4 regions of the Pantoea sp. Ep11b genome follow, and region 1 is predicted to be linked to each of the others. Evidence: predicted binding sites of a transcription regulator. Region 1 holds the regulator's gene; each other region holds the start of a gene.

Region 1 (3,127 bases):
TAGAATGGCCTGGGCGCTGATCCTCGATCAGATTAATCTCAACTTTGTCACGGTGCGTAGTGGCCATGACAACTTAACTTACTTACGGACTATGCGTTTAATCATTACGCTTTTCATGCTGGCCTTTGCGCAACTGTTTTTCAACACCGCCGCCGCGTCGCCTCACACGCCGGTGAACGTCAGTTCGCATAAAGCAGAGAAAAAGAGTGCGCGCGACGATGAGCGTCGTAAGCGCCGCCCGGTCAAAACGGTCACGAAAAAACCGCGTGTCACGCCTGTTCAGAAACTCAAAACTAAAAAACAGAAAAAAGCTGAACTCACCGCGACACAGACACCCGCTAAGAAGACCTCGCTTAAAACCGCCCGCATCAGCAAGAATCACGAAAAGAAACGCTATGGTCATCAGCGTGCGCTGAAAACCGCCGACGCGGATACCCGCGAAACCGGCACCATTAAAATGAGCAAATCTCACCGCCAGCGTTACCAGAAGGCGCGTGAAACGGCGATGACCAAGCTGATGGGTCAGCTGGGAAAACCCTATCAGTGGGGCGGAACGTCTCCGCACACCGGTTTCGACTGCAGCGGTCTGGTCTGGTACGCCTATAAGGATCTGGTGAAGTTTAAGATCCCGCGTACCGCCAATGAGATGTACCACCTGCGTGACGCCGCGCCGATCAAGCGTGAGTCGCTGGAGAAAGGCGATCTGGTCTTCTTCCGCATCAATGGCCGCGGCACCGCCGATCATGTCGGAGTTTACCTGGGTGACGGCAAGTTTATTCAATCGCCCCGCACCGGCAAAGATATCCAGATCAGCGCATTAGGGGAAGATTACTGGCAGCGCCACTACATCGGCGCCCGCCGGGTGATGACGCCGAAAACGATCCGCTGAACAGCAGCAGAGTCAGAAAAAAAGCCGGGAAAATCCCGGCTTTTTTTATCAGTGCAGAATGGCGGTAAAACTAAAGGCCACAATCATCAGCAGACAGCCAACGGTGGTCATTAATGCCAGTTTGAGGTCGGTACTCACGGCTTGCTCCTTAGTCACACAGTTCACAGGGTTATTTCATTTTCCCACACGACCCGGTAAAAATCTCGTGTTATCCGTCCAGCCTTGTTAGAATCCCGCCTTTGTTGCGCAACGCGCGCAACGCTGATTCCGTTTGCACCTTTTTTCAGGCGTGATTTCCGTCGCCCGCGGTCAGATTACCGGCCAGCAACGCTGCATTTTTGCGAAAAAAACCCTGAGCAGACGCAAACGTTTAACACTACGCTTATCAGAGAGTTAGATAAGCACCGGAGTCTGATTTACATGGCAACAATAAAAGATGTGGCAAAACGCGCTGGCGTCTCCACGACCACCGTTTCGCACGTCATTAATAAAACCCGCTTTGTCGCTGAAGAGACGCGCGAAGCGGTCTGGCAGGCGATCAAGGAACTGCACTACTCACCGAGCGCCGTGGCACGCAGCCTGAAAGTGAACCACACCCGCACGCTGGGGCTGCTGGCCACCTCCAGCGAAGCGCCCTACTTCGCTGAAATTATCGAAGCCGTCGAGAATCACTGCTTCGATAAGGGCTATACGCTGATCCTGGGGAATGCCCACAACGATCTGCAAAAGCAGCGCGCCTATCTCAGCATGATGGCGCAGAAGCGCGTGGATGGCCTGCTGGTGATGTGCTCCGAATACCCGGACGACCTGCTGCAGATGCTTGAAGAGAATCGCAACATCCCGATGGTGGTGATGGACTGGGGCGAATCCCGCGCCGACTTCACTGACACAGTGCTGGACAACGCCTTCCAGGGCGGTTATCTGGCCGGCCGCTATCTGATTGAGCGCGGGCACCGTGATATTGGCGCCATTCCCGGCCAGATGGAGCGCAATACCGGGGGTGGCCGTCATGCCGGTTTCCTGAAGGCGCTGGAAGAGGCAAATATCCAGCCGCGCGCCGAGTGGATCGTTCAGGGCGACTTCGAGCCGGAGTCTGGCTATCAGGCCATGCAGCAGATTCTGTCGCAGAAGCAGCGCCCTACGGCGGTATTCTGTGGCGGTGACATCATGGCAATGGGGGCGATTTGCGCCGCCGACGAGATGGGATTACGCGTTCCTCAGGATATTTCGGTGATCGGGTATGACAATGTGCGCAACGCGCGCTATTTCGCGCCAGCCCTGACTACCGTCCATCAGCCGAAAGCCCAGCTGGGCGAAAAGGCGCTGGATATGCTGCTGGACCGCATTACCAGCAAGCGTGAAGTGTCGCAGACCATCGAGGTTCACCCGACGCTGATCGAACGTCGTTCCGTCGCCGATGGCCCGTTCCGCGACTACCGGCGTTAATCCTCGCTTAACCACTCCTGATTAAGCGTCTGCGCATCACCCAGATAGCTGAGCAACCAGCCTGTCGCCGGTGATGCACGATCTTCTGCCCAGCTGACGCAGCACGGACTGTCCGGAAACGGAACCGGCAGCGTCAGCTCGGCCAGATCGCCACTGTCGAGCAGCGGTCTGGCCAGATGGCCGGGCACCATCGCCACACACAATCCCGCCTGCACACACTCCAGCCCGGTCTGCCACTCCGGCACCACCAGCCTGCGCTGATTGTCCAGCGTCCACGTCATCCGGCGCGGCAGCGCCCGCGAGGTATCTTCCAGCACCAGCGACGGCCAGCTGCGCAGCGTGTCATCATCTATCTGGCTCGCCTGCGTCAGGGGATGATCGGGCGCGACCACGCAGCGCCAGTTCAGGGTGCCCATATCGCGAAAGGCAAAACGCCCGCCTACCGGAATCGCCTGAGTGGCGCCAATCGCGATCTCCACCCGCCCATCGGCCAGCGCATCCCAGACGCCATTGAACACTTCATAACTGATGCTCAGCTCCATATCCGGGAAGTGGCGATAGAAATCTTTGACCAGCTGTCGGGTACGCTGCGGTTTAGCGATGCGATCGACGGCGATGCTCAGCTGACCACGCCAGCCATTCGCCAGCTGCTGACACTGTCGGCGGGTAGCGAGCATTTTTTTGATAACGCTGCGCCCTTCCCGCACAAAATGTTCGCCTGCCGGGGTCAGCACCACTTCCCGATGCTGACGTTCGAACAGCGGGACCGCCAGCCAGGTCTCAAGCTGACGC
Region 2 (3,127 bases), 1.4 Mb from region 1:
GCTACGCGTGCGACGGGCGGGAAAACAGTGAAAAATCCCGGACGCGCAGCCGCACGTCCGGTTGTACAGTCAGATCGCCCAGCCTCCGGCGTAAAAGGCCACCAACGCCACAGCGATGACGACGGTGCCGATGTTGAGCTTACGCCATTCACCGGCGAAGAGACGGCCGACCACCAGACTGGCGAAGCCGATCATGATGCCGGTCACGATGTTACAGGTCAGAACGATGATTACCGCCGTGAGCAGGCCCGACATCGCATCGACAAAATCATTGAAGTCGATCTTCGACACGTTGCTGAGCATCAGCAGGCCGACATACATCAGGGCCGGGGCGGTAGCGTAAGCAGGCACCAGATACGCCAGCGGTGACATAAACAGGATCACAAGGAACAGCAGACCGACCACAATCGCGGTCAGGCCGGTTTTGCCCCCCGCCGCCGTACCGGCCGCCGACTCAATGTAGACCGCCGCCGGAGACGCCCCCACCAGACCGGCAAACAGGCTGCTGACGGAATCGGTGGTCAGCGCGCGGCCACCGTTAATGATCTGCCCCTGTTTATCCAGCAGACCGGCCTGGCCCGCCACCGCGCGGATGGTGCCGGTAGCATCAAACACAGCCGTCATCACCAGCGCCAGGACGCTGGGCAGCACCACAGGCTGCATTGCGCCCATAATGTCCAGGCTGAACAGCAGCGACTGACCACTGGCGTCGCGCAGTGCGGGCAGCGCAAACAGCCCCTGATAGCTGACCGCCGGGTCAAATATCAGCCCCAGCAGCGAAATGGCGACGATCGTCAGCAGAATGCCACCCGGCACCCGACGCTTCTCCAGGCCGATAATCGCGGACAGCCCCAGCAGCGTCATCATCACTGGAAAGGTGGTGAAGTGGCCCAGGGTCACCGGCAGGCCCGGTCCCGGATTTTTCATGACCAGACCCACGCCGTCAGCCGCAATCAGCAGCAGAAACAGGCCGATCCCGATGCCGGTGCCGTGCGCGACGCCCATCGGCAGGTTACGCAGGATCCAGGCGCGAATGCCGGTCGCCGAGATCAGGGTAAACAGCAGGCCCATCAGGAAGACAGCGCCCAGCGCGACCGGCACGCTGATGTGCTGCCCCAGCACCAGGCTGAAGGCGGTGAAGGCGGTTAAGGAGATGGCGCAGCCCACCACCATCGGCATATTGGCCCACAGCCCCATGACGATGGAGCCAAAGCTGGCGACCAGGCAGGTGGCAACGAAGACCGCAGAGGGAGAAAAACCGGCTTTTCCCAGCATCCCCGGCACCACAATCACGGAGTAGACCATCGCCAGGAAGGTGGTGAGTCCGGCCAGAATTTCCTGACGCACGCTGCTGCCGCGCGCCGAGATCGAGAACCAGGCGTCCAGTTTTCCACTGGCCGGGCGTGATTCAGTTGACATAGTTGAGCCTCAAAAATTTTTGTTGTGTGGATCGCTCTGCGACCATCGCTGTCCCTGGAATAAGCGGGTAGACGGCGTCACTGCCCGGCGTAACCCGGCAGGCAAACGTTTACCTTGCCGCAGATAGTGGCCCGTCAGACGCGGCCAGATAAAAAAGGCAGGCGATTATCCGGCGTTTAGCCGTCCATTTTCAACTGTCAGAGGGAGATTCTTCAGGATCAGGAGCGCATGGCCGGGCTGAGAGAGGGCGACGGAAACGCCGCCGTTAACGGGATTTCAGGGCGTTATGAGTCGCCTGTCCGGGGCCGGACCCGGCCAGGCGGCCTGGACGCCCGGTCAGCCGGGCAGTGAAAGTTCGCCGCCCTGCGCAATCGCCCGCTGCCAGGCGGCACGCTGCTGCACGGTGTTCAGCCATTTCTGCGTGGCGGGCATCTGATCAAGTCCGGCGCGCTGCGCCAGGGCGAGCAGCGGGAAGCTCATCTGGATATCCGCAATCGTGAGATGCGGGCCGGCAAACCAGTCGTGGGCGGTCAGATGCTGTTCAATCATCGCCATGTGCGGCTTAAGCTGTTTATCCAGAAACGCCTTCTGCACCCCTTTACCAAAGGCTGCGCCTACCGGCCTTAGCAGCCAGGGCACCGGCTTTTTCCCCATCTGCCCGAAGATTAATTTCATTACCAGCAGCGGCATCAGGGAGCCTTCGGCATAGTGCAGCCAGTAGCGGCACTGCAACCGCGACGCCTCATCATTCACCTTCAGCCTGAACGTCTGGTCATATTTCTCTTCAAGGTACTCAAGAATGGCCCCGGATTCAGCGACCACCTGGTTGCCGTCGGTGATGACCGGCGATTTCCCCAGCGGATGCACTTTTTTCAGCGCCGCCGGGGCCAGCATGGTCGGCTCGCGCTGATAGCGTTTGATCTGATAAGGCACTTCCAGCTCTTCCAGCAGCCACAGCACCCGATGCGAGCGCGATTTCTCAAGATGGTGAACGGTGATCATCGTGGTTCCCTGTGTGTTGACCTCCCCTCAGTATAGACGTCACTCACCTTCCGCATGTCTGTCATCCTGTTCGGGATCAAGCAGCACGGCTCCGGAACCCTGCTGACCCAGCCGATCGCCAGGGTTGCGCAGCGGACAGTCGCGCATCGACAGACAGCCGCAGCCGATGCAGCCATCCAGGTCATTGCGCAGGCGGGTCAGCGTTTCGATCCGCTTGTCCAGCTCTTCGCGCCAGTGCTGCGTCAGCGCATCCCACTCCGGCGTCGACATGCGCTTGTTGGCCGGAATGTGGTCCAGACTCTCGCTGACCGTCGCCAGCGGAATACCGATGCGCTGTGCAATCTTGATAATCGCGACGCGGCGCAGGACGTCACGGCTGTATCGCCGCTGATTGCCACTGTTACGGGTACTGAAGATCAATCCTTTCGATTCGTAGAAGTGCAGCGCAGAGACCGCGACGCCGCTGCGGCGCGCCACTTCACCCGGCGTTAAGACCGGTTTTGGATAGTTACGTTCTTTTTTCATCTCAGCCTTTACCTCAAGTTAACTTGAGGAATTATACTTCTTCTCCATCGGAACGACTAAACTCCTGTTACCTCTTTATTACACACCAGAAGGATGAGGCCATCATGCAAGAAGAGATCATTCATTCCCTGACGCACTGGATTGACCAGAACCTTGATAAGAGCCTGTCGATTGACGAAGT
Region 3 (3,127 bases), 930 kb from region 1:
GGCAAGCCGGCCGTCGTCGGCGAAGCCGATATGCCGCAGAGCATTGCCCGCGTTGCGCAGGAAAAGGGCGCCCAGCTGCTCCAGCGCAACATTGACTGGTCATGGCATGCGCAGGCCGGGAGCTGGTCGCTGCGCGACGCGATCGGTGAACTGAACGATCTGCCACTGCCGCAGGTCCCGCTGCCGAATGCGGCGACCGCGCTGGCGGCGCTGCGGGTTTCCGGGCTGACGGTCAGCGAGGCGCAGATCCGCGCCAGCCTGCCGCTGGCGATGCTACCGGGGCGCTTTCAGACCCTCAGCGAGTCACCGCGCGTGATTCTGGATGTTGCTCACAATCCGCACGCAGCGACCTATCTGGCGTCGCGGCTGGCGGCGCTGCCGAAAAAGGGCAAAGTGCATGCCGTTGTGGGCATGCTGCATGATAAAGATATCGCCGGTACGCTGGCGGCGCTGGCACCGGTCGTCGATGCCTGGTACTGCGCGCCGCTGGAAGGACCGCGCGGCGCTACGGCTGAGCAGCTGCTGGATGCGCTGCCGCAGGGCGAGGCGTTTGGCTCGGTTGAGCTTGCCTGGCAGCAGGCACGTCAGCGTGCCGCGCCGCAGGATATTGTGCTGGTCTGTGGTTCATTCCACACCGTAGCACAGGTCATGGAATCGATTAAAACGGAGAAAGGACGTGGCGAGTAAGTTTCAGAACCGTTTAGTCGGTACCATTATTCTGGTGGCCGTGGGCGTGATTGTGCTGCCCGGCCTGCTGGATGGTCAGAAAAAGCATTACAAAGAGGAGTTCGCCGCCATTCCGCTGGTGCCCAAACCCGACGATCAGCAGGATAGCGAGATGGTGCCGCCGGTCACGCAGTCGTTACCGGCTCAGCCGCCGGAAGGCGCGGGCAGTGCGGTCAGCAGCAGCAACAGGAGTAACGCTACGGCGGAGCAGGGGCGGACGCAACCTGAAGAAGAGAGCGAGCCGGTTGTGGTGTCGCCACCGCCTGTGCATCAGTCTGTGCCTGCACAGACGGTGACGAAGCCGAAAGCGGAAGAGACGCGCAAGCCCAAAGTGACCGAGCAGACGAAGCCGAAAACGGTCGAGCAGCAGAAGCCAAAAACGGCAGAGCAGCCTAAACCGAAGCCGGTCGAACAGCCAAAAGTGGTGGAGCAGCCGAAGCAGGAGCAGCCGAAGCAGGAAGAACCGCCGAAAGCCGCAGAGAGCACGGCCCCGGCAGGGCAGGCTTACGTTGTACAGCTGGGTGCGCTGAAGAACGCCAGCAAGGTGAATGAGATCGTCGCGCAGCTGCGGCTGTCGGGCTACCGCGCCTTTACCGTGCCTTCCACGCCGGTACAGGGCCAGATCACCCGCATTTATGTGGGACCGGATGCCTCCAAAGCCAAAATGCAGAGCGCGGTGGGCGAGCTGAAAAGTATCTCCGGGCTGGGCGGCGTCGTGAAGCCGTACAGCGCACGCTAAGGGATCATTGACGCTGCCGATAGCAGTAACAGGCAGCGTCTTTGCGCCGCCAGACTCACCGGTTAAGCCGGTCTCTGGTCTGAAAATATGAAGATTTTCAACGGATTGTCTGGCTGAAAATCACCCGGGCGATGGTCTTTTTTTTCATCGCCCTTTTTATGGATGCAGAAAAAGAAAACCGCTACGCAAACGTTTTCTTTTTCTGTTAGAATGCGCCCCGAACTGGATGCAGGGGTGCAATTGCACTGGCGCTGGAAAAGTTCATGATCTGGATTGATTACGTCATTATTGCGGTAGTTGGTTTTTCGGCTCTGGTCAGCCTCGTTCGCGGGTTTGTCCGGGAAGCCTTATCTCTCGTTACCTGGGGATGCGCGTTTTTTGTCGCCAGTCATTACTACGCCTACCTTGCAGTCTGGTTTACAGGCTTTGACGACGAACTGGTTCGTAACGGTATCGCCATCGGTGTGCTGTTTGTGGCTACCCTGATTGTGGGGGCTATCGTGAACTACGTTATCGGCTCGCTGGTGGAAAAAACCGGCCTGTCGGGAACCGACCGGGTGTTGGGCGTCTGTTTCGGGGCGTTGCGGGGTGTGCTGATCGTAGCCGCTTTGCTGTTCTTCCTTGATACATTCACTGGCTTTTCCAGAAGTCCGGACTGGCAGCAGTCCCAACTCATTCCCGAGTTCAGTTATATCATCAGGTGGTTTTTTGATTACCTGAAAAGCACGTCGAGTTTTTTACCCCGGTGATGTGACCGGGAGTGCGGCTTAATGAGGAAATGACAACATGTGCGGTATTGTCGGTATCACCGGTTTCATGCCGGTCAACCAGTCGATCTATGACGCGTTAACGGTGCTCCAGCACCGCGGGCAGGATGCCGCAGGCATTTGTACTATCGATGCGCTGAAATGTTTTCGCCTGCGAAAGGCAAACGGCCTGGTCAGCGACGTTTTCGAAGCACGCCACATGCAGCGTCTGCAGGGCAACATGGGGATTGGTCACGCGCGGTATCCCACAGCGGGAAGCTCCAGTGCCTCTGAAGCGCAACCTTTCTACGTAAACTCGCCGTATGGTATTACCCTGGCGCACAACGGTAACCTGACTAACGCCCATGTGCTGCGTAAGCACCTGTTCGAAAAGGGCCGTCGTCACGTTAACACCACATCAGATTCTGAAATCCTGCTGAATATCTTTGCGCAGGAGTTAGACCGTTTCCAGAACGACCCGCTGGAAGCCGACAACATTTTTGCGGCGGTCGCCGCCCTGCATCAGCAGGTGCGTGGCGCCTACGCCGTCGTCGCAATGATTATCGGTCACGGTATGGTCGCCTTCCGCGATCCGAACGGCATCCGTCCGCTGGTGCTGGGTAAGCGCGTCATCGCGGATGGCCGCACCGAATACATGGTCGCCTCCGAGAGCGTGGCGCTGGATACGCTGGGCTTTGAGTTCATTCGTGACGTGGCACCCGGCGAAGCGGTCTATGTCACCGAGCAGGGCCAGCTCTCGACCCGCCAGTGTGCGGAAAACCCGAAGAGCAATCCGTGCCTGTTCGAATATGTCTATTTTGCCCGTCCAGACTCCTTCCTGGACAAAATCTCGGTCTACAGCGCCCGCGTTCGCATGGGGACCAAGCTGGGCGAGAAGATTGCCCGCGAATGGGAA
Region 4 (3,127 bases), 600 kb from region 1:
ACGTTGAGTGACGGAAGCGACGCTATTATCTGCACCTACCTTGAGATCACCAATCTTTACTTTTCAACGTTTCTGAGACCACGCGGAAGAAAACCCTTTGTCTTTACCCGGCCCGCGAAAACCTTCACCGACAGAGAATGGGAAGTGATTCTGTTGCTGTTTTGTGGGGTAAAGCAGAACCTTATGCCGGAGATTCTGGGCATCAGTGCTCCGGCCCTTCGCAACCGGCTTATACGCTGTTACGACAAAACAGGTGTGACTAACATCGCTGCATTAAAGCAGCATTGTATGCAGGAGGGGTGGGATAACTACATTCCCCCTTTTTTTCTGAACAAAGGACATGTGCTGATGACCTGAGGCACAGAGAGTGGGTTTGTTCGCTGCGCAAACGGGCTATGAGGAAGGTTTCGTTCGCCTGAGCAGCTTCAGTAACGCCTCAGCAGGCGACCGGTAAGGGGGCGCCAGTCGCCGCGCCCCCTGACCCCGGGCTCCGGCCTGCATCACTGCCGCTTCGCGCTCCCTTCGCTTCTTCCGGATTTATCACGGCGCGTCCGGACGGTCCGCAGCCCGCAGGGTGTGACGAGGGCACCCCGCTTCGCGGGGCGCAGTGGCAGCCGGACGCCGGGATTGTTAAGGGGCGGGCGCCAGCCCGATGTAAACGAAGCCCCTGCGCTGCGCCCCAGCGTAATGTTCCCCTGCCGCCAGGCATCACTCAGGCACTCAGCCATCCCAGCTTAATCACAAACAGAATCGACAGGATCACCAGCGCCGCATTCACCTCTTTCGCACGACCGCTCAGCAGCTTCACCAGCGTCCAGGTGATAAAACCAAACGCGATGCCGTTTGCGATTGAATAGGTCAGCGGCATGGTCAGCGCCGTCACCGTAACCGGCGCGGCGGTGGTGATATCTTTCCAGTCAATTTCGGCCAGGCCCGATGCCATCAGCACCGCCACAAACAGCAGCGCAGGCGCGGTGGCATAGACCGGTACGCTTGACGCCAGCGGCGAGAAAAACAGCGCCAGCAGGAAGAGTACGGCGACCACGATCGCCGTCAGGCCGGTGCGGCCACCTGCACTCACGCCCGCCGCCGATTCCACATAACTGGTGGTGGTCGAAGTACCCAGCAGTGAGCCAAACAGCGCAGCCGCACTGTCAGCAATCAGCGCACGGCCCATCTTCGGCACGTTACCCTGCTCATCCGCCAGTCCGGCGCGTTTGGTCACGCCCAGCAGCGTCCCGGTGTTATCAAACACATCCACGAACAGGAAAGCAAAAATCACGCTGACCAGACCGACGTTAAACGCACCCGCGATATCAAGCTGCATAAAAGTTGGCGCAATCGACGGCGGTGCAGAGAAGACACCGGCAAACGGCGACAGGCCGATGCCCATAGAAATAAAGGTGACCAGCAGAATACCGATCAGTACCGCCCCCGTTACGCGACGGGCTTCCAGCACCACGATGACAATAAAGCCGAGCATCGCCAGCAGCGGCCCCGGTTTGGTCAGATCGCCAATGCCCACCAGCGTCGCCGGGTTATCAACGACAATGCCCGCACCTTCCAGCGCAATAATCGCCAGGAACAGGCCGATACCGGCACCAATCCCGGCGCGCAACGGCAGCGGAATACTGGTAATAATCCACTCACGGATTTTAAACAGCGACATCGCAAAGAAGATCACTGCCGAGAGGAATACGGCGCCCAGGGCAACCTGCCAGGTGTAGCCCATATGCAGCACCACGGTGTAGGTGAAGAACGCGTTCAGCCCCATGCCGGGCGCCAGCGCAATCGGGTAGTTGGCGATCAGGCCCATCAGTAAACAGCCAATCGCCGCGGCCAGGCAGGTGGCGACAAATACCGCGCCCTTATCCATGCCGGTCGCGCCCAGAATGCTCGGGTTTACAAACAGAATATAAGCCATCGCCAGGAAGGTCGTGAACCCGGCGATAATTTCGGTACGAACCGTGGTGTTATGCGCTTTGAGTTTGAATAGTTTTTCTAACATCATCATCTCTCGATACAGGAGACAGCCGTCTCTCTTGCCAAAGGGGGTTGCATGCTGATTATTCTGTTTCCGGGAAAGGGAGAGCGGCCGCTGCATACTGACAAACCGATTTCGCCTGACATCCGTGACTAACCCACTGCCAAAAGCAATTGCCATGCCATCTTACGACGCAATCGATTACCTGGCAGGGCCGGAGAAGCCTGAGACAATTCCGAGCCAAAACGAGGCGCGATTATGGTGCAATGCACCGTTCCTGCGCAATCGTTTTCCTGCGACGGATGCGCACCCCCTGAAAACTCTGCGTCAGCGCACGCTTCTGCACTCTCACAGGCGAAGCTGGTCACGTTTCAGCACGCTCGCTAAGCAACCTTTTCTGGCCTGTGTAGACTCCAGAATTAACTCTTTCGCAACATTGAGGCCGCGCCATGAAGCCAGCGATTTTGGTGGTGGATGATGATCCTGCCGTCTGCGATGTCCTGCAGGATGCGTTAAGTGAACATCTGCTAACGGTTTACCGCTGTCATCAGGGACGAGAGGCGCTGTTGATGCTCAGCAACCACCCGGAAATCTCGCTGGTGATGCTGGACATGATGCTGCCCGACACCAACGGGCTGCTGGTACTGCAGGAGCTGCACCGGCAGCGGCCGGAGGTGCTGGTGATTATGCTTACCGGTATGGGATCGGAAGCAGAAATGGTGGTGGGCCTGGAGATGGGCGCAGATGACTATATTGCGAAACCCTTTAATCCCCGCGTGGTGGTGGCGCGCGCCCGGGCGGCTCTGCGGCGCAGCGAGCGGACGGCATTAGCCGATCCCGGCCAGACGGGCTGGCGGTTTGGTGGCTGGCAACTGGACGATGGACGCTGCCAGCTGTTTAATCCGCAGCGCGAGCTGGTGCCGCTGACCCAGGGAGAGTACAGCCTGCTGCGGGCGCTGGTTCGCCACGCCCGCAAGGTACTGACCCGCGATCAGCTGCTGGAGCTGACCCATAGCGAGAGCCTTGATGTGTTTGACCGCACCATCGATGTGCTGATCATGCGGCTGCGGCGGAAAATCGAAACCAACCCCCATCAGCCGGATCTGATCCGCACCATCCGCGGGCTGGGCTATGTCTTCTCGG

What was found. The regulator PurR, encoded in region 1, represses purine synthesis genes. The targets are predictions, from matches to a motif close to CANGCAAACGTTTGCNTG.
Region 2: a site for PurR is predicted at 1,518-1,535, ahead of AB1748_RS03405 (NCS2 family permease). Genes of this name have one in related genera too.
Region 3: a site for PurR is predicted at 1,648-1,665, ahead of cvpA (colicin V production protein). Genes of this name have one in related genera too.
Region 4: a site for PurR is predicted at 2,263-2,280, ahead of AB1748_RS13055 (NCS2 family permease). Genes of this name have one in related genera too.

Annotation. Positions count from the first base shown of each region.
Region 1 covers NZ_CP160631.1:2,145,033-2,148,159, reverse strand. Annotated here, with positions in the region: gene AB1748_RS10210 (C40 family peptidase) at 92-889, shown strand; gene AB1748_RS10205 (YnhF family membrane protein) at 938-1,027, opposite strand; gene purR (HTH-type transcriptional repressor PurR) at 1,310-2,335, shown strand; gene punR (DNA-binding transcriptional activator PunR) at 2,332-3,127, opposite strand, start outside.
Region 2 covers NZ_CP160631.1:734,101-737,227, reverse strand. Annotated here, with positions in the region: gene AB1748_RS03405 (NCS2 family permease) at 70-1,419, opposite strand; gene AB1748_RS03400 (glutathione S-transferase family protein) at 1,756-2,421, opposite strand; gene soxR (redox-sensitive transcriptional activator SoxR) at 2,461-2,946, opposite strand; gene soxS (superoxide response transcriptional regulator SoxS) at 3,048-3,127, shown strand, end outside.
Region 3 covers NZ_CP160631.1:3,078,096-3,081,222, reverse strand. Annotated here, with positions in the region: gene folC (bifunctional tetrahydrofolate synthase/dihydrofolate synthase) at 1-687, shown strand, start outside; gene dedD (cell division protein DedD) at 677-1,465, shown strand; gene cvpA (colicin V production protein) at 1,729-2,214, shown strand; gene purF (amidophosphoribosyltransferase) at 2,252-3,127, shown strand, end outside.
Region 4 covers NZ_CP160631.1:2,741,548-2,744,674, forward strand. Annotated here, with positions in the region: gene AB1748_RS13050 (PAS domain-containing protein) at 1-357, shown strand, start outside; gene AB1748_RS13055 (NCS2 family permease) at 713-2,011, opposite strand; gene AB1748_RS13060 (response regulator) at 2,434-3,127, shown strand, end outside.